One region of the Parajatrophihabitans canadensis genome, then DNA from elsewhere that is predicted to be linked to it. Evidence: riboswitches for the same ligand, from Rfam matches in the RefSeq annotation. Region 1 holds a riboswitch; the other holds the start of a gene.

The links. Region 1 has a riboswitch for S-adenosylmethionine ahead of ACSMXN_RS03245 (putative leader peptide). Riboswitches for the same ligand answer to the same signal wherever they lie in the genome.
Region 2: another riboswitch for S-adenosylmethionine. It lies ahead of thrC (threonine synthase); the one in region 1 lies ahead of ACSMXN_RS03245 (putative leader peptide).

What each region holds. Positions count from the first base shown of each region.
Region 1 covers NZ_CM132445.1:674,609-678,804, reverse strand. The annotation lists gene ACSMXN_RS03255 (amino acid ABC transporter ATP-binding protein) at 1-410, opposite strand, end outside; gene ACSMXN_RS03250 (amino acid ABC transporter permease) at 407-1,414, opposite strand; gene ACSMXN_RS03245 (putative leader peptide) at 1,688-1,801, opposite strand; SAM riboswitch class IV at 1,820-1,933, opposite strand; gene ACSMXN_RS03240 (aminotransferase class V-fold PLP-dependent enzyme) at 2,021-3,379, opposite strand; gene ACSMXN_RS03235 (DUF1684 domain-containing protein) at 3,497-4,196, opposite strand, start outside.
Region 2 covers NZ_CM132445.1:545,922-550,117, reverse strand. The annotation lists gene ACSMXN_RS02660 (DUF6328 family protein) at 372-893, shown strand; gene thrC (threonine synthase) at 890-2,167, opposite strand; SAM riboswitch class I at 2,179-2,354, opposite strand; gene ACSMXN_RS02650 (LytR C-terminal domain-containing protein) at 2,415-2,975, opposite strand; gene ACSMXN_RS02645 (DUF3263 domain-containing protein) at 2,985-3,377, opposite strand; gene ACSMXN_RS02640 (hypothetical protein) at 3,661-4,002, shown strand; gene ACSMXN_RS02635 (hypothetical protein) at 3,999-4,196, shown strand, end outside.

The sequences.
Region 1 (4,196 bases):
TCGAGAGCCTCGCCCTTCTGAGCGCGCTTGTTCGCAATCAGCGCGGCAGAGACGTTGTCCAACGCGCTGAGATGGGGGAACAGATTGAAGTTCTGGAAAACGAAGCCAATTCGCCCGCGCTGGCTGAGGATCGCACGTTCGCTGAGCTCCTTCAGCCGGGTGCCGTGCCTTCGCACTCCGATCAACTCGCCATTGATGCTGACGTACCCGATGTCCAGCTTCTCCAGGTGGTTGATAGCCCTGAGCAAGGTTGATTTCCCGGAGCCGGAAGGGCCCAGGATCACGGTGACTTTGCCCGCCGGAATCGTCAGGTCGATTCCATCCAGGACCCGATGGGTTCCATACCATTTGTGGGCATCGTGAATCTCCACCACCGATGGCTCGACGAAGGCCTCGACGGTGCTCGTCATCGTGCGGCGCCAATCTGGATACGGGCGCGGACATCGCTGATACTGCGTCGGATTCGCTGTATGGGCGTTGGAGGCATGGTTCGCAGCGCCCCCCGGGAGTAGTACCGCTCGACGTAGAACTGAGCGATCGAGACCAAACTCGTCAGGATCACGTACCAGACCGTCGCGACGAGCAGTAGCGGAACGATGTCGCCGGGGTAGGTGCTTCCCATGCTCTGCACTTCACCGAACAGATCGAGTAGCGACACATAGAAGACCAACGAGCTGCTTTTGATCAGCCCGATCAGTTGATTGACATAGGACGGGACGATGGCACGCAGCGCTTGAGGCAACACGATGCGGCCGAACTGGTAACCCTTCGGTAGCCCGAGAGCCGCAGCGGCCTCGTGCTGGCCTTGGTCCACCGACAGTATTCCGGCTCGAACAACCTCCGCCGCGTAGGCCGCCTCGCTGAGGCTCAAACCGATGACGGCGATCACCATGTCGCTCGCGAGGCTCGATTCGCGAAAGTTACCAAAGGCGGGACCAAAAGGTACGCCAACGCTCATCGTCTTGTACAGAGCCCCAAAGTTGTACAGGATCAACAGCACCACGATCAGCGGGATCGAGCGGAACAACCAGATATAGATCCAGCTGACTGCCCGGAGAATCGGGCTCTTTGACAATCGACCCAATGCAAGCAGGATCCCTCCGATCAAACCGAAGAGAGCGCTCCACGCAGTCACCTTCAGCGTGATCACCAGACCACGCAGAATGACCGGCCGAGCAAACCAGTACTGGAAGCGATCCCACTGATAGAACGGGTTCGTGATCAGGCCGTGTACGACTTGGGCAAGAACGACCAGCACGACGACGGTTGCAATCCACCGACCGGGATGTCGCAGCGGGATCACCCGTTGCGCCGACAGGGGCCGCAACGACGGACCCTCTGTCGGCGCAGCGGGATTGCCGTCCGCGCCGGAGAACTCGGTCGCGGCGGTGGCTTGACCACTCAGCCCAACCATCGGTTGCTGCCAGTGGCCGATGGTCGATTGCGTTGGCAACACCGGTGTCTCTGTCGTTGGCGCAGCTGGCTCGGTCACGGAAACTCCTACAATCAAAGGACATGCGGGCGCGCAAAGGCGGCCGGGACAAGACGAGAGGAACATCAATACGTCCGCGACGCGGCGTTCGATATCAGCGGCTCCGCAGCCGCCATGGACGATGGCTCCGAGCGTTTGATGAGCGGCGCAACTGGCTCGCCTATCAGGCCAGGACCAGAAGGCGGCGAAGACTATCTAGGAGCGACAGAGCGCGCTTGATACCCGCGCGAGATCCACGTGCCGACGTTCGATGAAGCAGCCGCTGCTACGCAAGTGCCGGGAGCCGGCGGCGAGCTTGTCGCTTGTCACGAGGTTCTCCTTGATCGTCGATCACGCTTGCCGAAGCACGATTGCTTCGACCTGGTCGTCACCCGGGGCACCCCACCGCGACGCGAGGGTTGCCAGCCAGCAAGCCGGGGCTATCCGCTGGCGTTCATGACCGTGGAACGAAACTATCATCCCTCATGGCCAAGGGAAAGACTCTATTGTCTACCTCACAGATAGGATTACTTCTATATGGTGAATGCGTTAGGTGGTTGCGCAAGGCGATGCCGGTAGCTGACTTTCATCGCCTGCAAGCCAGTTCGGCGAGGTTCGCGGGTCAGGAGACGGCCCGAGAGCGCCATCGACCAATTCGTAGGTCCACGAGGGTCCGTTCGCCGCGAGTGAGGCGAGTGCTTCCAAGAGCCGGTCGATGTCGGCGGTAGTAGTGCCCAGCCCGACGCTCGCGCGCACCGCACCGCGATCGGCCCCGAACCGTGTTAGTAACGGGTGCGCGCAGAATCGCCCATCCCGCACTCCGATGCCATGTTCGGCTGATAGATATTGAGCAATCAGCTCCGGTGAGAATCCGGGCAGGGTGAAGGTCACCATCCCGACCCGCTCTGCCTCGTCGCCCCAGAGGCGCAGACTACAAGCTCCCACCTCGGCCAGGCCATCGTCGAGCCGTCGGAGCAAAGCCGCTTCATGCTGTATCAGCGCAGCTTCAGACAAATCGCGTATCGCGCGGCATGCCGCGGCCAGCGCAACCGCACCGATCACGTTTGGCGTGCCCGCCTCATGCCGAGCCGGCGAGTCCGTCCAATCGGTGCTGTCGATCGTCACATGCCGCACCGCTCCCCCGCCGGCAAGATACGGCGCCGCCGCGTCGAGCCAATCCCTGCGCCCGATCAGCGCCCCTGACCCGAAGGGCGCGTAGAGCTTGTGCCCGGAGAAAGCGATGTAATCAACACCGACATCGGCGATGTCCACGCGACGATGCGGCACCAGTTGCGCGCCGTCGACGGCAATGCGTGCCCCGTGGCGGTGGGCTACGTCAGCCAACAGAGCGAGCGGGAGTAGCTCACCCGTGACATTCGAGGCGCCCGTCACGGCAAGCAACGCAGCAGGGGTCCGGGCAAGCTCTGCCTCCAAAGCCGTGACGGTCTCCGCAAGCGTGTTGCGCGCAAGCACCACCCGCCCGTCGCGAACCTGCCAGGGCAAGAGATTGGCATGGTGCTCGATATCTAGGTACACGACCGGACCAGGGGCCGCAGTCGCAAGCAGGTTCACTGCGTCCGTCGTGTTGCGGGTGAAGATCACAACATCTGCCTCGCGCGCGCCGACGAAATGGGCGACCGTCGTACGGGCGGATTCATAAGCTGCCGTACAAACCTGGGACGGATAACCGGCGCCGCGATGGACGCTTGAATACCAGGGCAGCAGTTCGTTCACCTGGTCAGCAACGACTTGCAAGGCAGGTGCGCTGGCCGCGTAGTCCAGATTTGCATAGCGCACCTGCCGACCGTCGACGAGCGGAACGACCTGCTCCGCGCCTACCAGCGTGCTAAGTGCTGCGTTGGCTGGAGCCAACTGATCTGTAACAGGATCCCCAAGAACTGTGGACATACGTGATAACTCCAGGCTCCTTCGGGTGGCGCTCATGACATCTGAACGGACTCTCGGATCTAGCTACGCTGATGCGACCGGGTCGTGACCGTTGCCTCGCTGGTCATCGGTGGCCTTTCACCGGCGCTCGTGTGGAATCTTCTCGCCCGCCTCGACGGCAACCGGCAGCTGATTCTCGGCCGGCGGAAGTGGGCAGGTGGCCAGATCGGTATAAGCGCAAGGGAGATTCGTTGCGCGGTTGAAGTCCAACCGCACCCGCCCGTCGGCGTCAGGAGGGTCAATGGCCAGCGCCCGGTTCGCGGCGTACGTCGTGACGCCTGACGTGGCATCGGTAAAGAGGACCAGCAGGCTCCCAGCTCCCTTTCCGTTGAACGCGGTGAGGCTCAGCGGCTGTCCCTCGAGCTCGAATTCGATCCGGCCCGGGGCGTCATAGACGTGTTGCAGGCCTTCGACGGCAGCTCCGACGGTCGTAGGGCGAGGCTCGTCGAACGGCAAGTAGCGGCCGGTAACTGCCCACCTCGGGTCTGGAGCGTAGGCAGGCGTATCGACGAAGCGGACGAGCAATGGGTTGCTCGGGTGCCGGGGCCGGATGATGTCGTGGCCGCCGCGCTTGGCGACCTCGATGACCACATCGCCGGAAACCGGGTACAAGCTGTCCCGCTCGGCGATCGGCCCGAAATTGTGTTCCCCGCGCAGCGTGGCGCCATTGAATTCGAGGGTTTCCCCTTCCGCCAACACGACACGGACACCGTCCTGGCCAGTCGACCACTCGCCTGGCGCATCATCAAATCGCTTCGGTTCGCTGACGAGCCAGCGC
Region 2 (4,196 bases), 130 kb from region 1:
GGGGCCTTCCGTCGCTCACCCGTCGTGAGGGCGGGGTCTTCGTTCCTTCGGTCCCGATCAACGCGCACGGCCGGTCGGCGTGATGCCTGCCGTCGTGGCCCTTCGTCTGGCGAAACGCTTGGTACTACGACCAAGGCAGAAATTAACACGCAACGAGATTCACTGGCTAGAAATCTCAACCAAACCGAGACCATCGAATATGCAACGCGCAACCCGCATGCTCTACCCTCCGTCCCCGTCGCCGCCTGTTTGATCCCGAATGTCAGCGTCGGTCCGATGTTGTCGTCGATCTCGTCCGGTGCGCCGTCCGGCGCATAGCCTGGACCGATCCGTACCGACCGATGATCCGTACCGATCGTGGGGGCGCCCGCATGGCCGATGAAGATCTGTCGACAGCAGCCGACGACGGGCGCAATGAAACCAACGCCGCGCGCCTTGATCGCAACTACGCTGAGTTGCTCCAAGAATTACGGGTCTCAGAGACCGGCGTCCAGATCCTGTTCGCCTTCATGCTGTCGATCGCGTTTCAGCAGCGGTTCCAGAGCATCGACACCTTTCAGCGGACGATCTACGTGCTGACGTTGATATTGTCCACGCTGGCCATCGCATTGCTGATCGCGCCGGTAGCCTTTCACCGGCTGGTCTTTCGACAGGGGCTGAAAGAAGAACTCGTGCTGACTGCGAGCAGGTTGGCGATTGCCGGCACGAGCTTCCTGCTGCTGTCGGTCCTCAGCGGCGTACTGCTGATTCTCGACTACGTCGTCGGACGAGCCTTCGCGATAACCACAACCGCGCTGCTCGCGATCGTGTTTCTGCTGCTATGGGTGGCTCTGCCGCTGTGGTACCGCGACCGCGCAGGCGATCGACGACGTGAGTCGGCAGCGTCCCGCTAGAGCAAACCTGCTGCCCGCATCCCCTTGAGCGTCGGCGGAATTACCGCGGTCGGGCCAACCTGCTCGGCGACCGCATCGACTGTCTTCAGCCCGTCGCCGGTGTTGTAAAGGACCGTCTCACGCGTGGTGTCGATCTGGCCGGACTCGACCAGCTTCTTCAGCACGGCCGTCGTGACGCCGCCAGCCGTTTCGGTGAACACGCCGCAAGTCTCAGCAAGCAACTGGATCCCGGCCCGGATCTCGTCGTCATTCACATGAGCCATCGCGCCGCCGGTGGAGCGAACGGCGTCGAGGGCGTACGGCCCGTCCGCGGGATTTCCGATGTTGAGCGATTTCGCGATGCCAGTCGGCTTGACCGGAATCACGGTGTCGCTACCGTCGGCGAACGCCTGGGCGATGGGTGAGCAGCCGGTGGACTGGGCACCGTAAATCCGGTAGTCGCTCGGCTCGACGAGACCGATTGCCTGCAGCTCTTTGAACGCCTTGTGCACCTTGGTCAGCATCGACCCCGATGCCATCGGTGCCACGACCTGGGGCGGCAGCCGCCAGCCGAGTTGCTCAGCGACCTCGAACCCGAGCGTCTTCGAGCCCTCGGCGTAGTACGGGCGCACGTTGACGTTCACGAACGCGGTGGACTCGAACTCATCGGTCTCCGCGAGCTCGCTGCACAACCGATTCACGTCATCGTAGGAGCCGTCGATGGCGACCAGAGTGCCGCCGTAGATCGCGGTCTGAGTGATCTTTGCGGGTTCGAGGTCCGCCGGAATGAAGACAATCGAGTCCATGCCGATTCGCGATGCGTGGGCGGCCACGGAGTTGGCGAGGTTTCCGGTTGAAGCGCATGCGATCCGGCTGAAGCCGAGTTCGCGCGCGGCCGTGATCGCCACCGAAACGACCCGGTCCTTGAAGGAATGGGTCGGGTTGGCTGAATCGTCCTTGACCCACACCGGTGCCGTGAACCCCAGCAGATCCGCGAGCCTGTCGGCCCTGATCAAGGGCGTCATGCCGGTGCCGGAATCGACCCGAGTCTCGGCGTTGTGCCCGGCGGGCAGCAATCCGGCGTAGCGCCAGAGCGAATATGGCCCGGCCTCGATCTGGGCGCGGGTCACGCGCGCCAGCCGCTGCGGGTCGTAGCCGATCTCAAGGGGGCCGAAACACTCGAAGCAGGCGTGTTGGGCGCCGAGGGGATAGGTCGCGCCGCAGTTGCGACACACCAAACCTGAAGCGGGAGTTTCGCCGGACGTACCAGCGGGGCGATTGATCACAGCAGTCATTCCGAGGCCTCTCCTCATCTTTCCCGGGCGTCGTGGTGACGACCAGGCCGGAGTTGGCACCTACCTCGCGATGTCGCCGGTCTATGTGGCTGGACGCCACACGCTGCATTCGTCAGCAGCAATACGGTCTATCGCGGTGGTTGCCGGGGCTTCAACGGGCCGGTCCCTCTGCCCCTCTGGATGAGCGATATGTAGTCCGCGCGCGGAACCAGGCAAGAAATGACACGCACTGCCGAACGTTGTGCGCCTAACTGTAGTCGCTGGTCAGAACGAGGACGATCGGACCCTCGGGAAGGCCGTCAAAACGAGGCTTGATCCGCTTGATCTGCGGAAACTGAGCCTGCAGTGCCGTTGCCGCCGACTGAGCCCCAGCGGCGTTCGGGTCGTAGTAGGCCGCGGTAGAGAGAATGTCGCCGCTGAAGACGCCGCCGTCCGTTGCTGTCCAGCCGCCTTGTACGAGCCTTGTCACAGCAATGCCGCCCAGCCCGTCGGTGCCCGAGTTGTTCAGCACAATGACGGACGGGCGATTGACGGTCGGTTTGGTCGCCGTAGCCGGGTCGGTCGGTGCCGCTGCGGTCGTAGATGTCGTTGGTTTCGGCGACGTCGTGGCGGGCGTCGACTTCTTGGTCGTAGCGGCGGAGGCGGAACTAGAGACTCCGACGCTAGCCCGGTCGGCTTGGCGCCCCTTGGGGTGATTCAGCGCGACAAAGGCAAGGACCGCGACGAGCACCCCGACCGACGCCAAAACGACGCCAAGCAGTAACTCAACACGCCGACGTCGCGACGACGGCGGAGCAATATGCGACATAAATTATGGTTAGACCTCGATGCCCAGGCGGCGAGCAGAGCGCTGCCGCTGGCGACTGGCTCGAAGTCGCCTCAGCCGCTTGACCAGCATAGGGTCTGCCGCCAGCGCTTCTGACGAGTCGATCAGTCCGTTGAGCACCTGGTAGTAGCGGGTAGCGGACATATCGAACAACTCGCGAATGGCCTGTTCCTTGGCGCCGGCGTATTTCCACCACTGTCGTTCGAAGGCCAGAATCTCGCGGTCTCGCCGGTTGAGGCCACCCAGCTCTTCAGACTCTTCTGCGCCAGGAGCCACACCCACCTCGATCGGTGGTGCGCCATCAGAATCGGCTCCCGAAACGGCCGGTGCGCCGGCGTCAGGCTTGCCGCCGGGTGCATTGACCGCGGTGGGCGCGAGTTCCATGCGGCCTCCGAGCATCATCGCGGGCGGACTGTCGGCCCCCGCCAATACGTCACCTGTAACAGGTCTTGGACTATGAATCTCACCGGTGTAATTCGGTGCGCAATCATTCAACCATGCTCGGCGCGAGGTCGCTGAACCAGTCGTCATTGAATCAGCCGTGCGTGTCGCGTCAGCCCACTGGGTTCCGCACGCCACGATCGGCCGATATCCACAGCTAGCTCTCGATTTCCACAGCCAGCCGCAAAGCCGGATATCGAGGCGACGAACCGACCACGCTCGTGCCATGGCAACGAATCAACACAACTGTGCTCCCCGCCGCTACGCGCCGGTCGGCGTGCTCGGCCGCAGGCTTGAACAGACGGCACAACAGCTCGACCGCGCCTGCGATGAACTCCGGGCTCGCGCGGGCGCCTGCCAATGGCACTCGCCGGCCTCCCTCCAGTTCTCCGCCGCGCTCCAGAACCTGCTTGGCGCCTGTCACCGCGTCGCCGACAAACTTCGCGACACCGCCGCCGTGCAGCATCACCACGAAGACACGGCAGCCCAGCGGGCTCGAGCCGCAGCTCACCTCGCCGCGACGGTCGGCAGCAGCGTTGGCCTAGCCCCGATTGTCGAGCTGTTATGACGAGCGCCGGGACGGTCGCGGTCACCGGCGGGGCGTACTCGATCGCCGCTGACTTCGTTGAGCTGAGCGCTCTCGCCGGAGTCCTGGACAAGCTGGCAACGGTGCTCGGCGACGCCGCTGTCGTGGCATTGCAGGTTCTGATCGATCCACACTCGCTCGCCCTAGCCGCGCTCGATCCCGTCGGCGCGTTCGAC